DNA from 4 places in the Serratia sp. YWN4 genome. Region 1 is predicted to be linked to each of the others. Evidence: predicted binding sites of a transcription regulator. Region 1 holds the regulator's gene; each other region holds the start of a gene.
What was found. The regulator LexA, encoded in region 1, represses DNA repair genes until DNA is damaged. The targets are predictions, from matches to a motif close to TNCTGTATGTACATACAGNA.
Positions count from the first base shown of each region.

Region 2: the regulator LexA is predicted to act here: its motif matches at 2,596-2,615, upstream of dinB (DNA polymerase IV).
Region 3: the regulator LexA is predicted to act here: its motif matches at 1,721-1,740, upstream of ACX9GT_RS15865 (DNA translocase FtsK 4TM domain-containing protein).
Region 4: the regulator LexA is predicted to act here: its motif matches at 2,743-2,762, upstream of uvrB (excinuclease ABC subunit UvrB).

Region 1 is NZ_CM147696.1:468,526-472,730, reverse strand. Features, by position in the region: gene zur (zinc uptake transcriptional repressor Zur) at 1-220, shown strand, start outside; gene dinF (MATE family efflux transporter DinF) at 262-1,608, opposite strand; gene lexA (transcriptional repressor LexA) at 1,712-2,320, opposite strand; gene ACX9GT_RS02235 (diacylglycerol kinase) at 2,449-2,817, opposite strand; gene plsB (glycerol-3-phosphate 1-O-acyltransferase PlsB) at 2,966-4,205, shown strand, end outside.
Region 2 is NZ_CM147696.1:4,380,829-4,385,033, reverse strand. Features, by position in the region: gene nqrE (NADH:ubiquinone reductase (Na(+)-transporting) subunit E) at 1-10, shown strand, start outside; gene nqrF (NADH:ubiquinone reductase (Na(+)-transporting) subunit F) at 26-1,249, shown strand; gene ACX9GT_RS20345 (FAD:protein FMN transferase) at 1,262-2,278, shown strand; gene nqrM ((Na+)-NQR maturation NqrM) at 2,286-2,513, shown strand; gene dinB (DNA polymerase IV) at 2,631-3,689, shown strand; gene pepD (beta-Ala-His dipeptidase) at 3,751-4,205, opposite strand, start outside.
Region 3 is NZ_CM147696.1:3,363,456-3,367,660, forward strand. Features, by position in the region: gene ACX9GT_RS15865 (DNA translocase FtsK 4TM domain-containing protein) at 1-1,655, opposite strand, end outside; gene lrp (leucine-responsive transcriptional regulator Lrp) at 1,776-2,270, opposite strand; gene trxB (thioredoxin-disulfide reductase) at 2,976-3,947, shown strand; gene cydD (heme ABC transporter permease/ATP-binding protein CydD) at 4,187-4,205, shown strand, end outside.
Region 4 is NZ_CM147696.1:1,617,050-1,621,254, reverse strand. Features, by position in the region: gene ACX9GT_RS07640 (gluconeogenesis factor YvcK family protein) at 1-280, shown strand, start outside; gene ACX9GT_RS07635 (VF530 family protein) at 282-527, opposite strand; gene uvrB (excinuclease ABC subunit UvrB) at 625-2,637, opposite strand; gene ACX9GT_RS07625 (ABC transporter ATP-binding protein) at 3,552-4,205, shown strand, end outside.

The DNA of each region.
Region 1 (4,205 bases):
CTCTGCGCTGTTTATCTGCGATCGTTGCGGGCAGGTTACCGAACGCACGACGGAAGGCGTGGAAGAAATGTTGCAGAAACTGGCAACAGAATCAGGATTTGCGCTGCGCCACAGCGTGGTTGAAGCCCATGGCCTGTGTTCTGGCTGCGTTGAGGTAGAAGCCTGCGAAAACAAGCATAATTGCGATCACGACCACAGTATTGTGATCAAGAAGAAATAAGCGGTGCGGTAGCAATACCGCAGCGCCGCGCTCATCTATTTTCAGACGTTATAGCTAGCCGGAAACCAGGTGCCGCGCACCCGGTGGCGGTGCCAAATCCAACCCAGTGCCGCCCCGCGCAAGGCCAGAAACACCATCAGAGCCAACCATAAACCATGGTTACCCAATACCGGCAGTGTGAATAACGTCAGCCCATAACCGGCAGCGGCCACCGCCATGCTGTTGCGCATTTCTGCCCCGCGAGTCGCGCCGATAAACATGCCGTCCAGCAGATAACACCAGACACCCACCAAAGGCAGCACTACTTGCCAAGGCAGATAATGATTCGCCAACGCACGTAATTCGGGCAGCGAGGTTAACGCCGCCACGATGTGCTGCCCGGCAAACACATAAATCAGGGCAAAACCGAGCGCCACCAGGCACGCTTGCCTGCAAGCCGCACGCCATACTGTATGCAGTTGGCGATCGTCCCGCGCCCCGTAGGCATGGCCGGAATGTGCTTCAACCGCATAGGCAAAACCATCCAGCGCGTAAGCGGTGAACGTCAGCAGGTTCATCAGCACCGCGTTAACCGCCACGATTTCACTACCCATGCGCGCACCCAGAATGGTCAGCGAGGCAAAACACAGTTGCAGCAATAACGAACGCAGCATGATGTCGCGGTTGAGCGCCAGCAAACGGCGCAGATTGCCGCGCCAGGCGTGGTGCAGCATCGCCAGAGTAATCCCGCGCATTCGTAACACCCGCCACGACAGCCACAGACCCAGCAACAGCGTGGCATACTCGGCAATCGCCGTCGCAGCCGCGGCGCCCTGCACATTCCAGCCCAGCCCCATCACCAGCCAGATATCCAACACAATATTCAGCAGGTTACCGACGATCAGCAAGATCACCGGTGCCCGCACATACTGCACGCCCAACAGCCAGCCAAGCAGCACCATATTGGCTAATGCCGCTGGCGCGCTTAACCAGCGGATCTCCAGAAACAACCGCGCCTGCGCCAAGACTTCTTTATCGCCCCCGACAATCTGCAGGGCCAGTGCGATCAGCGGCGCTCGCAGCAGCACAATCGCCACCCCGGCCACCAGCGCCAATAGCAGCGGTTGCATAAAAGCCTTGGCCAGCCGTTGCGGATCCTGCGCGCCCAATGCCTGCGCTGCCAGCCCGGTGGTACTCATACGCAGGAACAGTAGCAACATGAACAGGAAACTGGTCGCCATTGAGCCCACGGCAACCCCGCCGAGATAAGTCGGGCTATCGAGATGGCCGATAACGGCGGTATCCACCAGGCCAAGCAAGGGAACGGTGATATTGGAAAAGATCATCGGCAACGCCAGGCGCCACAACGCTTTATCGGTGTCGCTGGTAAAAGCAGAAATCAGGCGCATAGTGAAATGTCCCGTGGCCGTGCGGTGGTTTAGAAAAGGTATCGCCCCAGAGTTGGGGCGATATAATTCTTATTAATTGAAATATCAATCAGGGGTATAACGCTTAGATCCAGTCGCCGTTGCGGATCACACCGACGGCTAAGCCTTCGATAGTGAAATTCTGCTCGCGCAGATCGACCACGATCGGCTGGAAATCGCTGTTTTCCGGCAGCAGTTCAACCATGTTGCCATGCTTTTTCAGGCGTTTGACCGTCACTTCATCTTCGATGCGTGCAACCACCACTTGGCCGTTACGCACGTCCTGAGTTTTATGCACCGCCAGCAGATCGCCGTCGAGGATACCGATATCACGCATCGACATACCGCTAACGCGCAGCAGGAAATCAGCGTTGGGTTTAAACAAAGAAGGATCAACTTTGTAATGCCCTTCAATGTGTTGCTCGGCCAGCAAAGGTTCACCGGCAGCAACGCGGCCAACCAGAGGTAACCCTTCTTCATCTTCCATCAGCAGACGGATACCGCGCGAAGCACCGGAGATGATTTCAATCACCCCTTTGCGGGCCAGCGCTTTCAAATGCTCTTCGGCGGCATTAGGCGAACGGAATCCCAGACGCATGGCGATCTCGGCACGTGTTGGTGGCATGCCCGTTTGCGCAATATGATCGCGAATCAGGTCGTAGACCTCTTGCTGTCTGGTAGTTAGTGCTTTCATTCCGCCCCCCTGTTTGTTTATACAGTCTTGCTGTGAGTATATACAGGTAAGACGAGATTGGGAACCGAAGAATAAATAAAAATCAGGGATTAGCGAAGCGGTTCGCAACATTGCGCCCCTTTTCAACGTCAGCTGAAATGCTGCCACAGCACCGAACCCCAGACGAACAGCGCCAGAATAATCGTCAGCGAAACCGCCGCCGATCCCATGTCTTTTGCCCGGCCAGACAGCTCATGGTAATCCGTCCCTACGCGATCGACGATGGCCTCAATCGCGCTGTTGAGGATTTCGACAATCATCACCAGCAGCACCGATCCGATCAATAAAATGCGCGCTATCGCACCCACATCCAGCCAAATCGCCAGTATGATAGCCACGATGACCGCGATCGCTTCCTGGCGGAATGCGGCTTCGTTCTGCCAGGCTGCGGTTAAGCCTTTATATGAATAGCCTGCCGCCTTAATGATGCGTGTCAGGCCCGTTGCTTTATTTGCCATGTTAAGAGCACCTTTCTCTAAGGTGAGTCATAATTTACCTATGTGTTTCCAGAGCCGTTAACGGCTTTGGAATTCCCAACACCACAGATCTGCTACCTGGTTTCTGGTATGCTTGCGGCGCATTGCTAACAAGAGGCTTTATGTTGTTATGTTAGGTTGGCGTAAAATATATTATAAACTATTGAATTTACCACTGAAAATGTTGGTAAGAAGTAAGGTTATCCCTTCGGATCCGGTCACGGAGTTAGGGTTAGATCCCTCACGGCCAATTCTGTATGTTTTACCTTATAATTCCAAGGCAGATTTGCTCACCTTGCGCACCCAGTGCCTGGCGCAGGATCTGCCCGACCCCCTTAACTCGCTGGAGATCGACGGCGCCGTTCTGCCAAGCCACGTGTTTATCCATGAAGGCCCGCGCGTCTTCCGCTATTACACGCCAAAAGAAGAATCGGTAAAACTGTTCCACGACTATCTGGATCTGCACCGCAGCAATCCGGATCTCGACATTCAGATGCTCCCGGTATCAGTGATGTTCGGCCGCTCGCCGGGGCGTGAAGGGCACGGAACACCGCATCTGCGCCTGCTGAATGGCGTACAGAAATTCTTCGCCATACTGTGGTTAGGGCGTGACAGTTTTGTCCGCTTCTCCAATACCGTTTCTCTGCGGCGCATGGCCACCGAGCACGGTACTGATAAAACCATCGCGCAGAAACTGGCGCGTGTCGCGCGCATGCACTTCTCGCGTCAGCGCTTGGCCGCCGTTGGGCCAAGCCTGCCAGCCCGCCAGGATCTGTTCAACAAATTGCTGGCTTCCAAAGCAATTGAGAAAGCGGTCGAAGACGAAGCGCGCAGCAAAAAGATCACTCACGAAAAAGCCCAGCAGAATGCGATCGCGCTGATGGAAGAGATTGCCGCCGACTTCTCTTATGAAGCCGTGCGCCTTTCCGATCGCGTGCTGAGCTGGACCTGGAACCGGTTGTATCAGGGCATCAACGTCACCAAAGCCGAGCGAGTGCGCCAACTGGCGCAAGACGGCCACGAGATCGTCTACGTGCCCTGCCACCGCAGCCACATGGATTATCTGTTGCTGTCTTACGTGCTTTACCATCAGGGGCTGGTGCCGCCACATATCGCCGCGGGCATCAACCTGAACTTCTGGCCCGCCGGGCCGATTTTCCGCCGTTTGGGTGCGTTCTTTATCCGCCGTACCTTCAAGGGTAACAAGCTCTATTCCACCGTGTTCCGTGAATATCTTGGTGAGCTGTTCACCCGCGGCTATTCGGTAGAATATTTTGTGGAAGGTGGCCGTTCTCGTACCGGGCGCTTGTTGGAACCGAAAACTGGCACCTTGTCGATGACCATTCAGGCGATGCTGCGCGGCGGGACTC
Region 2 (4,205 bases), 1.6 Mb from region 1:
TCAGTTATAAAGGCGGGAAGTATTTATGGAAATTATTTTAGGCGTCGCCATGTTCACCTGCATCGTTATGGTGTTGGCACTGCTGATTCTGTTTGCCAAATCCAAGCTGGTGAATACCGGTGATATCGCCGTTGAGGTTAATGGCGATCAAGATAAAAGTTTTACCGCTCCGGCGGGGGATAAACTGCTCAACATGCTCTCCAGCCAAGGGATCTTTGTTTCCTCGGCCTGTGGCGGCGGCGGTTCCTGCGGCCAGTGCCGGGTGGTGATCAAAGAGGGCGGCGGCGATATTCTGCCCACCGAGCTTTCTCACATCAGCAAGCGTGAAGCCAAAGAGGGTTGCCGCCTGGCGTGCCAGGTGAATGTGAAGCAGAACCTCAAGATCGAACTGCCGGAAGAGATCTTCGGCGTGAAGAAATGGGATTGCGAAGTTATCTCCAACGATAACAAAGCCACCTTTATCAAAGAGCTGATGCTGAAGATCCCGGATGGCGAAGATGTGCCATTCCGTGCCGGGGGCTTTATCCAGATCGAGGCTCCGGCGCACGAAGTCAGCTATGCCGATTTTGAAGTACCACAGGAATACCGGGGTGATTGGGACAAGTTCAACCTGTTCCGCTTCCGTTCGGTGGTGAAGGAACCCACGGTTCGAGCCTACTCAATGGCCAACTACCCGGATGAAAAGGGCATTATTATGCTCAACGTGCGTATCGCTACGCCGCCACCGAATAACCCTGAGGCACCGCCGGGCATTATGTCTTCCTATATCTGGTCGCTGAAAGCGGGCGACAAGGTGACGATCTCCGGGCCGTTCGGCGAGTTCTTTGCCAAAGATACCCAGGCAGAAATGGTGTTTATCGGCGGTGGGGCCGGTATGGCACCGATGCGTTCACACATTTTCGATCAGCTGAAACGCCTGCAATCCAAGCGCAAAATCACTTTCTGGTACGGTGCCCGTTCTCTGCGTGAAATGTTCTATGAGGATGACTTCAATCATCTGCAGGAAGAGAACGAAAACTTTACCTGGCACGTGGCGCTTTCCGATCCGCAGCCGGAAGATAACTGGGCTGGCTATACCGGCTTTATTCACAATGTCCTGCTGGAAAATTACCTGAAGAACCATCCGGCACCGGAAGATTGTGAGTTTTACATGTGTGGCCCGCCAATGATGAACGCGGCAGTGATCAAGATGCTGAAAGATCTGGGTGTTGAAGACGACAATATTATGCTCGATGATTTTGGTGGTTAAACAGGCGGTTGAATGAAGTTTTGCATGACAATAGTGGCGCTTGGCGCCACTTTGCTCTTGGCAGGGTGTGAGCCGAAGCAGGAAAATCTCGACGGCAAGACGATGGGAACCTATTACTCGATCCGTTTTGTGCCAGGGGAAGAGACGCCCGCAGTGGAGACGTTGCGCGCCGAGATCGATAAACGGCTGGAACAGGTTAACGATCAGATGTCGACCTATCGGCCCGATTCTGAACTGAGCCGTTTTAATGCCAGCCGCGAAGTGAACCAACCGTTCCCGGTTTCCGCTGCAACCACGGAAGTGGTGCTGGAAGCGTTGCGTATCAACCGGGTGACCGACGGTGCGCTTGATGTCACCGTTGGGCCGCTGGTGAATCTGTGGGGTTTTGGCCCAGAAGGGCGCCCGAATAAAGTGCCGAGCGCCGCCGAACTGGAGCTGCGCCGTAGCTGGACTGGGATCGACAAGCTGTCGGTCGAAGGTAACGCGCTGGTGAAGAGCATTCCGGAGTTGTATGTCGATCTCTCTTCCATCGCCAAAGGTTATGGTGTGGATGTGATCGCGCAATACCTGCAATCACAGCAGGTCAAAAACTACATGGTTGATATCGGTGGTGAAGTGCGTACCCGCGGCCATAACGGCGAGAAACAACCGTGGCGTATTGCCATTGAACGCCCAATCGCCGGTGTGGAGCAACAGGCACATCTGGTGATTGAACCGGGTGAAATGTCTATCGCCACCTCTGGGGATTACCGTAACTACTTCGAACAGGATGGGGTGCGCTATTCTCATACTATCGACCCTGCCACCGGTAAGCCGATCAACCATCATCTGGTATCGGTTACCGTGATCAGCCCGCAGTGTATGACCGCTGACGGCCTTTCCACCGGCCTGAATGTGCTGGGGCCGGATCGGGGTATGGCGCTGGCAAACCTGATGGGGATTCCGGTCTTCATGATCGTGAAAACCGCCAACGGTTTTGAAGAGCGTTATTCTGCGGCGTTCAAACCCTATCTGAAGAAAAGCGAGTGAGGCGGTTATGCTGACGGTATTCGTTGCATCCTTTGTGCTGTTTCTGCTGGTGGTTGCTGGCATGTCGCTCGGCTATCTGTTCCGACGCAAAACCCTGCAAGGCAGTTGTGGGGGGATTACCGCGTTGGGAATGGAGAAAGTCTGCGATTGCCCAGAACCCTGCGATGCACGCAAAAAGCGTTTGGCGAAAGAAGCGCGGCGGCGTGAGCAACTGGAAAAGCATCGCATTTTATAACCGCTGAATATCAAGGGGTTCTGTACGCAGAGCCCTTTTCTTATCCCATCTGATCATTTTCGCGTTTGAGTTCCCTATATTTTACTGTATATTTAAACAGTATTCTGGGAGGGTGAGATGCGTAAAATCATTCATGTCGATATGGATTGCTTCTTCGCGGCGGTGGAAATGCGCGACGATCCCAGCCTGCGCGATATTCCATTAGCGATTGGTGCCAGCGCCGATCGGCGTGGGGTGATCAGCACCGCCAACTACCCTGCACGCCGTTACGGGGTACACAGCGCCATGTCTACCGCCATGGCGCTCAAACTTTGCCCGCACCTGAAGCTGCTACCGGGGCGGATGGCGGCCTATAAAGAAGCCTCGCAGCAGATCCGCGCTATTTTTGCCCGCTACACCTCCTTGATTGAACCGCTGTCGCTGGACGAAGCCTATCTGGATGTGAGCGACAGCGTACAGTGCAGCGGCTCAGCAACGTTGATCGCCCAAGAGATCCGCCAGGCGATCTCAGATGAATTGCATCTCACCGCCTCGGCCGGGATCGCGCCGATCAAATTTCTCGCCAAGATCGCCTCGGAATTGAATAAACCCAACGGCCAATACGTGATTACGCCCGCGCAGGTGCCGGGTTTTTTGCAGCAGTTGCCGCTCGGTAAGATCCCTGGCGTGGGCAAAGTGACCGCCAAGCGGCTGGAGGAACTGGGGTTGCGCACCTGTGCCGATGTGCAGCAATACGATCTGGCGGCATTGCTAAAAAGCTTCGGCAAGTTTGGCCGGGTACTGTGGGAGCGCAGCCAGGGTATTGATGAGCGAGAGGTTTCCCCCGATCGCCTCCGTAAGTCGGTCGGCGTTGAGCGCACGCTGGCAGAAGATATTCACCATTGGCAAGATTGTGAGACGCTGATTGTCGACAAACTGTATCCCGAGTTGGAGATGCGCTTGCGTAAGGTTAAACCGGATCTGCACATCGCCCGGCAAGGGGTGAAACTGAAGTTTCAGGACTTTCAGCAGACCACGCAGGAGCATATCTGGCCGGTGCTGAATAAAGAGGATTTGATCAACGTTGCGCGCCAAGTGTGGCAGGAGCGGCGGGAAGGGCGCGGTGTGCGCTTGGTCGGGTTGCATGTCACGTTGCTGGATCCGCAGCTTGAGCGGCAACTGGTGCTGACGTGGTAAGAACGGGTGGTTGATGTATTAACCTGCAAGGGCACAATATTGCACCCTTGCAGCATAACTCTTATTCGCGCTCAGGAATTGCTTTCAGCAGTTCGGTCAACAGCGTCCAGTATTGCCCGACGCTGGCGATATGCACTTGCTCATCCGGCGAGTGTGGCCCGGTGATGGTTGGCCCAATCGACACCATATCCATATGCGGGTAAGGCTTTTTGAACAAGCCACATTCCAACCCGGCGTGGATCACCATAATGTTTGGCGTGCTGTTAAACAGTTTCTGGTAGGTTTCACGCACCAGTTGCATCACCGGTGAGTTGGCATCGGGTTGCCAGCCGGGATAAGCCCCCTTGGCTTCGGTCTGTGCGTTGGCCAGTTGCCCCAGCGCGCTCAGCATCCCCACCACGTAATCTTTACCGCTGTCGATCAGAGAGCGGATCAGGCAGACGATCTCTGCTTCTTTTGCGCTGGTAGTGACTACGCCGACGTTCAGTGAGGTTTCCACCACGCCTTTCACTTCGT
Region 3 (4,205 bases), 2.6 Mb from region 1:
TCATCAACCAGATCTGCCATCGGTGAGAAGCTGAAAGCCTGGCTGGTATCAATAGGGCGCGAAACTGGCGCGGATTCAGCTTCACCATAGCGTGCCTGCTGTTGCTGAGCAAAAACCTGGCCGAGTGCCGCTTCCTGCAAGGCGTTTTCATCATCATGCTGATATTCTTCGCCATAGCGCTGGTTTTGCTGCTCGGCAAATGCCTGACGCAATGCCGCTTCCTGCAAAGCCTCATCCTCTTGTGGAGGACTGACGGGCTCTTCGCTGCGATGACGCTGCTCCTGCTCTGCCATCCGCTGCGAAGGCAACTTGATGCCGTAGGAGGCCAGCTCACGCCGAGTGGGGATACGCACCGGATTCGGGCGCGGTAACTCAGGGCCGATACCTTGCTTGATCTGAGAATTACCGTCGCTGGTGGCGGTAAATGCTGGCATAAAGGTATGGTTCACCACACTGGCGGCGGCGGTTGTTGCCGTAGCGGATGGTGGTTTCATTGCACCAAAAGGAGGTACATCATCGCTGGCGCTGAACCCGGTTGAACCACTGAAACCAACGTGATCGCGCTGTGCAGTAGAAAAATCAAACGGCGACTGCTCACGCTGCGGCGCCACAGAGGCGTTCCAATCCCCCAAGCGCGGCTCGTTTTCGTCCTGATAAGGATCTAGCGGGCGTGTCGTTTTCGGCGTTGGTGTTTCTTCGGGTAGCTCAAACGAATAGAGCGGTGGCGTGCTCTGCTCTGGCGCTGGGTTCAATGGATGCTGACTGATCGAAGCAGGTGCTGCGGGGGCAGCCGTTACCGCAGGCGGAGTGGTTACCGGTATATCAACCACCGCATGTACAGGTTCAAGTTCGTCATCGATGGCGCGCAAGCCACTCAAGAGTGGATCAACGTCATCCTGTTGCGCCATTTCACTGACCGAAGGCGCAGAGAACAGCACATCATCCTCGTCCGTCACAGCGGCTACGGCGGTGCTCTTAGCATCTGGCTCTGACTGATCAATCAACCTGTCGTCATCATCGTGATAATGATCGTCACGACGTGAACGGTTGGTCATGAAAGTAGCGGTTCCCAGTACCACACCACCGATTTTTTCAGCGATAACCAACCAGGACCAGCCGGTGAACAGCGTTAACCCCACCGCCCAAATGCCTAACAGCGCCAAGGTGGCACCAATGCCATTGAACCATGGCAGCATGGCATTGCTCAGCAAACTGCCAATCACGCCGCCGGAGGCGAAATAATAGAGATCGTCAACATTCAGTGCTGCCAAACCACAGGAGGTAAGCACCAGCGCCAACGTGCCGATCAGGCGTAACGACAGCGCAAAATAGTCAATATGATCATGATTGCCGCGCTGACGAAACCCAGCCCAGCATAGAGTGAACATGATCGGTGGTATCGCGTAAGCGAGTACTCCGAAGGTGAAGAACAGCGTGTCGGCCAACCATGCGCCAACACCGCCGCCCAGATTATGGATCGGCTCGTGCCATGCAGTTTGCGACCAACTGGGGTCAGAAGGATTGAAACTGACCAGTGCAGCCATAAGGTAAACGGCAAAAATCGCTACCACGATCGACAAAGCCTCAAGCAAACGCTGCCCGCTGCTAAGCCTCTTCAGGGTAACTTCTTTATCTTCTGTGTATTCCTGGCTCAAGAAAGGCTCTCCAGGTTCCTGTTAGCTGGCATAGTAACAGCGCCGAGAGGCTTCCTCGGCGCCGAAACTGTATGGATAAACAGGAGTATAACGAATTTAATCAGGTTTTGCACCTGCGTCTTACCGTGTTTTGATAACCAGACGGTTACTCTGTTTCACTTCTTCCATCACCACGTAAGTCCGGGTGTCATTAACCCCCGGCAAACGCAACAGAGTTTCGCCCAGCAATTTACGGTAAGCCGACATATCGGGTACACGGGTTTTCAACAGATAGTCGAAATCACCGGAAACCAAATGACACTCCTGAATTTCTTCAAGCTTCTGTACGGCTGAGTTGAATTGCTCAAACACGTCCGGCGCACCGCGGTTCAGCGTGATTTCCACGAAAACCAGCAGGGAAGCGTCCAGATAATGTGGGTTGAGCAATGCGGTATAACCATGGATAAAACCCTGGCGCTCAAGGCGGCGCACACGTTCTAAACATGGCGTTGGGGATAGCCCCACGCGCTTCGAAAGCTCGACGTTCGAAATTCGCCCATCCTTTTGCAATTCATTCAGGATGTTGCGGTCGATACGGTCAAGATCTTTACCCGGGCGTTTTTTGTTGTCTGCCATTATTATTGTCTCTCTTATGTTCTTCCCTGCACTTGCCACACCCTAGCCAACGTCAATGTGCAAGGGCTTGTTCCAAGCGAAGACCCGATGTCTTTGATAAGCGGCCCATTCCCCTGAGACAGGGAATATTTCTGTAACACTTACCGCCGTACTGCCCCTTCACTACCATCTTCCGTCGTTATACAGCCTGTCTGTCCACCCCATACAACGAATTCAAATGATGCTTACATGCAGAAGAGAATTCACCCCCGAGAGCCAAATCCACCCCCACCTGCCGCAACGATGTAATACGCTGCTTTCTTGCCATAAATACAAACGATTTACTGCCGGTGCGGGGATAATTTCTTCTTCCTATGATGTTTTCGCAAATGCGCAGCGGATTGTCAAAGTAAAAGAAGTAAAATCAGAAGAACGTGCCGTGAGGAAAACGGAGCACCTCATTTTCAGTTAGGAATCTCCGCATTAAAAAGTCAGGAAGTTAGCTACATAAACCCGACAAAAATGCCATTTTTCACGCGTTTATGTACAGATATAATCCTTGCCTTGAGATTAACTGAATTACGGCGTCGAGGAATCGGGAATCTGTCATTAATCGGTAATCGCTATCAAACAAATCGTTAACAACATTTCCTGATGCTTTTTTTACTGCCGCATTTTCCCTACAATCGCTACCACTGTCCGCCATCGTGGGAAAAGAGGTTATTCATGGGCACGGCTAAACATAGCAAATTACTGATTCTGGGTTCAGGCCCGGCTGGCTACACCGCCGCTGTTTATGCAGCGCGGGCAAACCTGAACCCGGTGTTGATCACCGGTATGGAACAAGGGGGTCAGTTGACCACCACCACCGAGGTCGAAAACTGGCCTGGTGACGCCGAAGGGCTGACTGGCCCGGCATTGATGGAACGCATGCGCGAGCATGCTGAAAAATTCGAGACTGAAATCGTCTTTGACCATATCAACAGTGCTGATTTGCAGAACCGCCCTTTCCGCCTGTTTGGCGACAACGGCGAATACACCTGTGATGCGCTGATCATCGCAACCGGGGCTTCTGCCCGCTACCTAGGGTTGCCAACCGAAGAAGCCTTCAAAGGCAGAGGGGTTTCCGCCTGTGCGACCTGTGACGGTTTCTTCTATCGGAATCAAAAGGTTGCAGTGGTGGGTGGGGGTAATACCGCCGTGGAAGAAGCGCTGTATCTCTCTAACATTGCGTCTGAAGTGCATCTGATTCACCGCCGCGACAGCTTCCGCTCAGAAAAAATTCTGATCAACCGTTTGATGGATAAAGTGAAAAACGGCAACATCGTCCTGCACACCGACCGTACGCTGGACGAAGTGCTGGGTGACCAAATGGGTGTTACCGGTGTGCGTATCCGCAGCACCAAAGCTGGTAATGAAGCCGAAGAACTGGCCGTTGCCGGTGTATTTATCGCGATCGGCCACAGCCCTAATACTGCTGTCTTCGGTGACCAGCTTGCATTGGAAAATGGCTACATCAAAGTGCAGTCCGGCATTCATGGCAACGCAACCCAGACGAGTATCCCTGGCGTGTTTGCCGCTGGCGACGTGATGGACCATATCTATCGTCAGGCAATTACCTCTGCCGGTACCGGTTGCATGGCTGCACTGGATGCCGAACGCTATCTTGACGGTATCGCCCAGGCTGAAGTGCGGTAAGCCCTTCCCCTTAGTTCAAGCCAGGCGGCTTCCGTAGCCGCCTTATTTATCTCCAGCGCATTTCAAATACCCCCCTGAATTCCCGACGCTGATAATACGAAAGGGATATTTATTTTCAGTCTGCATGGTGACGAGGTAACATTAGCGTTCACTTGTTTCGCTTCAGGTCGAGGCAAACACTTTTTAACAGTACGTTAACCTGACCTGTTGCGACAGGCATCGGCGACGCAGACTACCTGATGAAAAAAACCAGACAGT
Region 4 (4,205 bases), 1.1 Mb from region 1:
CAGCGCCAGTATGATCTATATCGGTAATCTGGGGCGTGAGCTGAGCGTTGCTGCCGCAGCACTGACGCTCAAACAAAAGCTGGAGCTGATGGAAGAGAAAATCGGCCGGAAAATGATTGATGCGGTGGTGGTTGGCCCGCATATCAACACGGATGAAATGCACGATCGCATCGTGGTAAAACAACCGCTGGAAGCCGCTGACATTCCTTACCGTCACGATCGCCAGTTACTGCGCCTGGCGCTGGAGCAGGCACTGGTGCAACTGGCCACCCGCACCTAGATCAATCCTTGCCGCGGTGCCACGGGTTATCGCTGACGGTGTCGATATAGAGATCTTCCACCTGCTTGCGCGCCCACGGCGTGCGGCGCAAAAACTTCAGGCTGGACTTGATGCTCGGATCGCTGCTGAAACAGTTGATACGGATGCGTTCAGCCAGCCCGCTCCAGCCATACTGTTCCACCAACTTGTTCAGTAATTGTTCCAGCGTAATACCGTGTAACGGATCTTTTGATGGATGTGCAGTCATGCTCGGCAACTCATATCAATAATTGGGGCGCATACCTTAATCAGCAAACGCATACGCGGCAAGGAGTTTATCCCCGCCACCTTTCAAGCTAGCACAGTTATGAAATCGCAATAAACTGCTCGCGCAACTGATGGATTTCGTCGCGCACGGCGGCGGCCTGTTCGAACTCCAGGTTCTGCGCATGGGAATACATCTGGCCTTCCAACTCGCGGATTTTCTGATCCAACGCTTTTGGCGTGAGGTGTTTGTACTGCGCCGCGCTTTCTGCCGCCTTGCCTCTGCCTTTGTGCTTGCTACGCGAACTCGGGTTCCCCAGTTGCATAATATCGGCCACTTTCTTGTTCAAGCCCTTAGGTACAATGCCGTTGGCTTCGTTATGCGCCTGCTGCTTGGCACGGCGGCGTTCGGTTTCACCGATCGCCTTGGCCATGGAATCGGTAATTCTGTCGCCGTACAGAATCGCCTTGCCGTTGAGATTACGCGCTGCACGGCCGATGGTCTGGATCAGCGAGCGCTCTGAACGCAGGAAGCCCTCTTTATCGGCGTCCAGGATCGCCACCAGCGACACCTCAGGCATGTCCAATCCTTCCCGCAGCAGGTTGATCCCCACCAGCACGTCGAACTCACCAAGGCGCAAATCACGGATGATTTCAACACGTTCTACGGTGTCAATATCCGAGTGCAGGTAACGCACCCGCTCACCGTGTTCCTCCAGGTATTCCGTCAGGTCTTCCGCCATGCGTTTGGTCAGCGTCGTCACCAGCACGCGTTCGTTGATCGCCACACGTTTGCGGATCTCGGAAAGCAGATCGTCAACCTGAGTAGTGACCGGGCGGACTTCCACCAGCGGATCCAACAGGCCGGTTGGGCGCACCACCTGATCGATAATATCGCCACCGGATTTCTCCAGCTCATATTTACCCGGCGTGGCAGAAACATAGATGGTTTGCGGGGCCAGCGCCTCAAACTCTTCAAAGCGCATCGGCCGGTTGTCCAGCGCCGAAGGCAGACGAAAACCGTATTCCACCAGCGTTTCTTTACGCGAACGGTCGCCTTTGAACATGCCGCCGATCTGCGGAATAGTGACGTGCGATTCGTCTACCACCAGCAGACCATCGGCAGGCAGGTAGTCGAACAGCGTCGGTGGCGGCTCGCCCTCACCGCGCCCGGAGAGATAGCGCGAGTAGTTTTCGATGCCCGAGCAATAGCCCAGCTCATTCATCATCTCCAGATCAAACTGGGTACGCTGCGCCAGCCGCTGCTCTTCCAGCAGCTTATTGTTCGCCAGCAACACCTTGCGCCGCTGTTCCAGTTCCACCTTGATCTCTTCCATCGCCTGTAAGATACGTTCCCGCGGTGTGACGTAGTGGGATTTAGGGTAGATGGTGAAACGGGGCACCACCTGCTCAATCTGGCCGGTGAGCGGATCAAACAGCGACAGGCGTTCCACCTCTTCGTCGAACAATTCGACGCGCAGCGCCAGTTCGTCCGACTCCGCCGGGAAGATATCGATCACTTCACCGCGCACGCGGAAGGTAGCGCGCTGGAATGCCTGATCGTTACGGGTATATTGCAGCTCAGCCAAACGGCGCAGGATCGAGCGCTGATCGATGATCATCCCTTTGGTCAGGTGCAGCATCATTTTCAGGTAAAGATCGGGATCCCCCAGACCATAGATTGCGGAAACCGAGGCCACCACCACCACATCACGCCGCTCAAGCAGCGCTTTGGTGGCCGAAAGGCGCATCTGTTCAATGTGTTCGTTTATTGAAGCGTCTTTCTCGATAAAGGTATCGGAGCTGGGAACGTAGGCTTCTGGCTGGTAGTAATCGTAGTAAGAGACAAAATATTCCACCGCATTCTCGGGAAAGAACTCTTTCATCTCGCCGTAGAGCTGTGCCGCCAGGGTTTTGTTCGGCGCCAGCACCATGGTTGGCCGGTTGAGATCGGCGATCACGTTAGCGATAGTAAAGGTCTTGCCCGACCCGGTCACCCCCAGCAAGGTCTGGTGTGCCAGGCCATCTTCCAGCCCCATTTCCAGCTTGCGAATGGCCTCCGGCTGATCGCCGGCCGGTGCAAATTCTGAATGCAGTTTGAAAATTTTGCTCATATATACCCTGAATAATTCGAGTGGCAACCGGGCGACGAGGATAGCATCTGCGAGCAGCGGCTCCTAAGTATGGAAAACCCTAGCGATCTCCGCCAGCGCTTATAATACTGGATATAAAACCAGCTTCAAGTGGATTTGTCGCTTTAACGTGCGTTAACCCTGCGTCTGCGCACCAAGGAGGTTAGGGTAGCGTGACATTTTTATTGTCAACCACCATTTTATCCCCAGACTCCGGCAATAATTAACATCTCGATAGCATTCAGAGTAAAAATGACGCGTAGATCGTCCAGCCGTTATTGGCTTGCTTGATTTTAATTAACTTATTGATAATTATATATTTTATAAAAAAGACGAGAATACGGGCAACACGAACACAACCCGCGTCCGCTCTCTGTTTACGCCGCTTTTCTAAGGATAATGCACAAGGTTATCCACAGGAATGGTGGATAACTCACACCACCCCATGGGGGCCGGGAGTTACAGAAAGAACGGTTTTCTCGCTAAAATGTCGTCTAAGCCGATTTTTTAGTTATTTTTTCACAAAAATCTGGCTTTGGTTATGACAATTAATACTAAAAAGAGTCATTGCCTGGATCTCATTTTCTCTCTTCCCATTCCAGGCTGCTGCCTGTTGTTACCAGCTGCTGGAACTTGCACCATTTCCCGTCAACGCCGCACCACAAAAGTGCAAGAAAACGCTCGTGCTCGTGGCGGATCTTTTTCCGGCTCCCGCAACCCGCTCCGCCAGCACAGCCGCAGCAATTAACAAATCGGCAACACTGGCCATTTTGCGCTATACCCATAAAGTTGGCCTGAGAATTGCTGAATTCTTTTACACACCGCGCAACTGCACCCGAAAACGGAGTGGCTCATCCCATCCACGAGTGAACACGCCTCTTTGAGGAGAATGCAAAATGCTAAGTTTACGCGCAGTAAATCAATATTATGGGCATAACCATATATTGTGGGATGTCAGCCTTGAACTACCGCGTGGGCAATGTACCACGCTGCTTGGCCGCAACGGCGTGGGTAAAACGACGCTGGTTAATTGCATTATGGGGCACCTGCCGATTGTCAGCGGCAGCATGACCTGGCAACTGGCCGATGAACCACCGCAAAATCTGTTGCAACAGCCGATGGAAAAGCGGGCGGCACTGGGGATCAGCTACGTGCCGCAAGGGCGGCAAATTTTCTCCCAACTGAGCGTGGAGGAAAACCTTCAGATAGCGCTGCTGGCCGGGCATGACAAAACCCGGCGTATTCCGCCGATGATTTACAGCCTGTTTCCCCAGTTGCGGGCCATGTTGCTGTATCGTGCCGGGGATTTGTGTGGCGATGAGCAGCAACAACTGGCGATCGCCCGCGCACTGGTGCTGGAACCGGAGTTGCTGATCCTCGATGAGCCAACTATGGGCATTTCCCCTTCACAGGCGATCGAAGTCAGCAATATTATCCGCAGGCTGAACCACGAATTAGGCATGACCATTTTGCTGGTGGAGCATACATTGCCGTTTGTGCGCCACGTGGCGGATGGCTTTTTCCTGATGGATCAAGGCCGCAACGTGGCT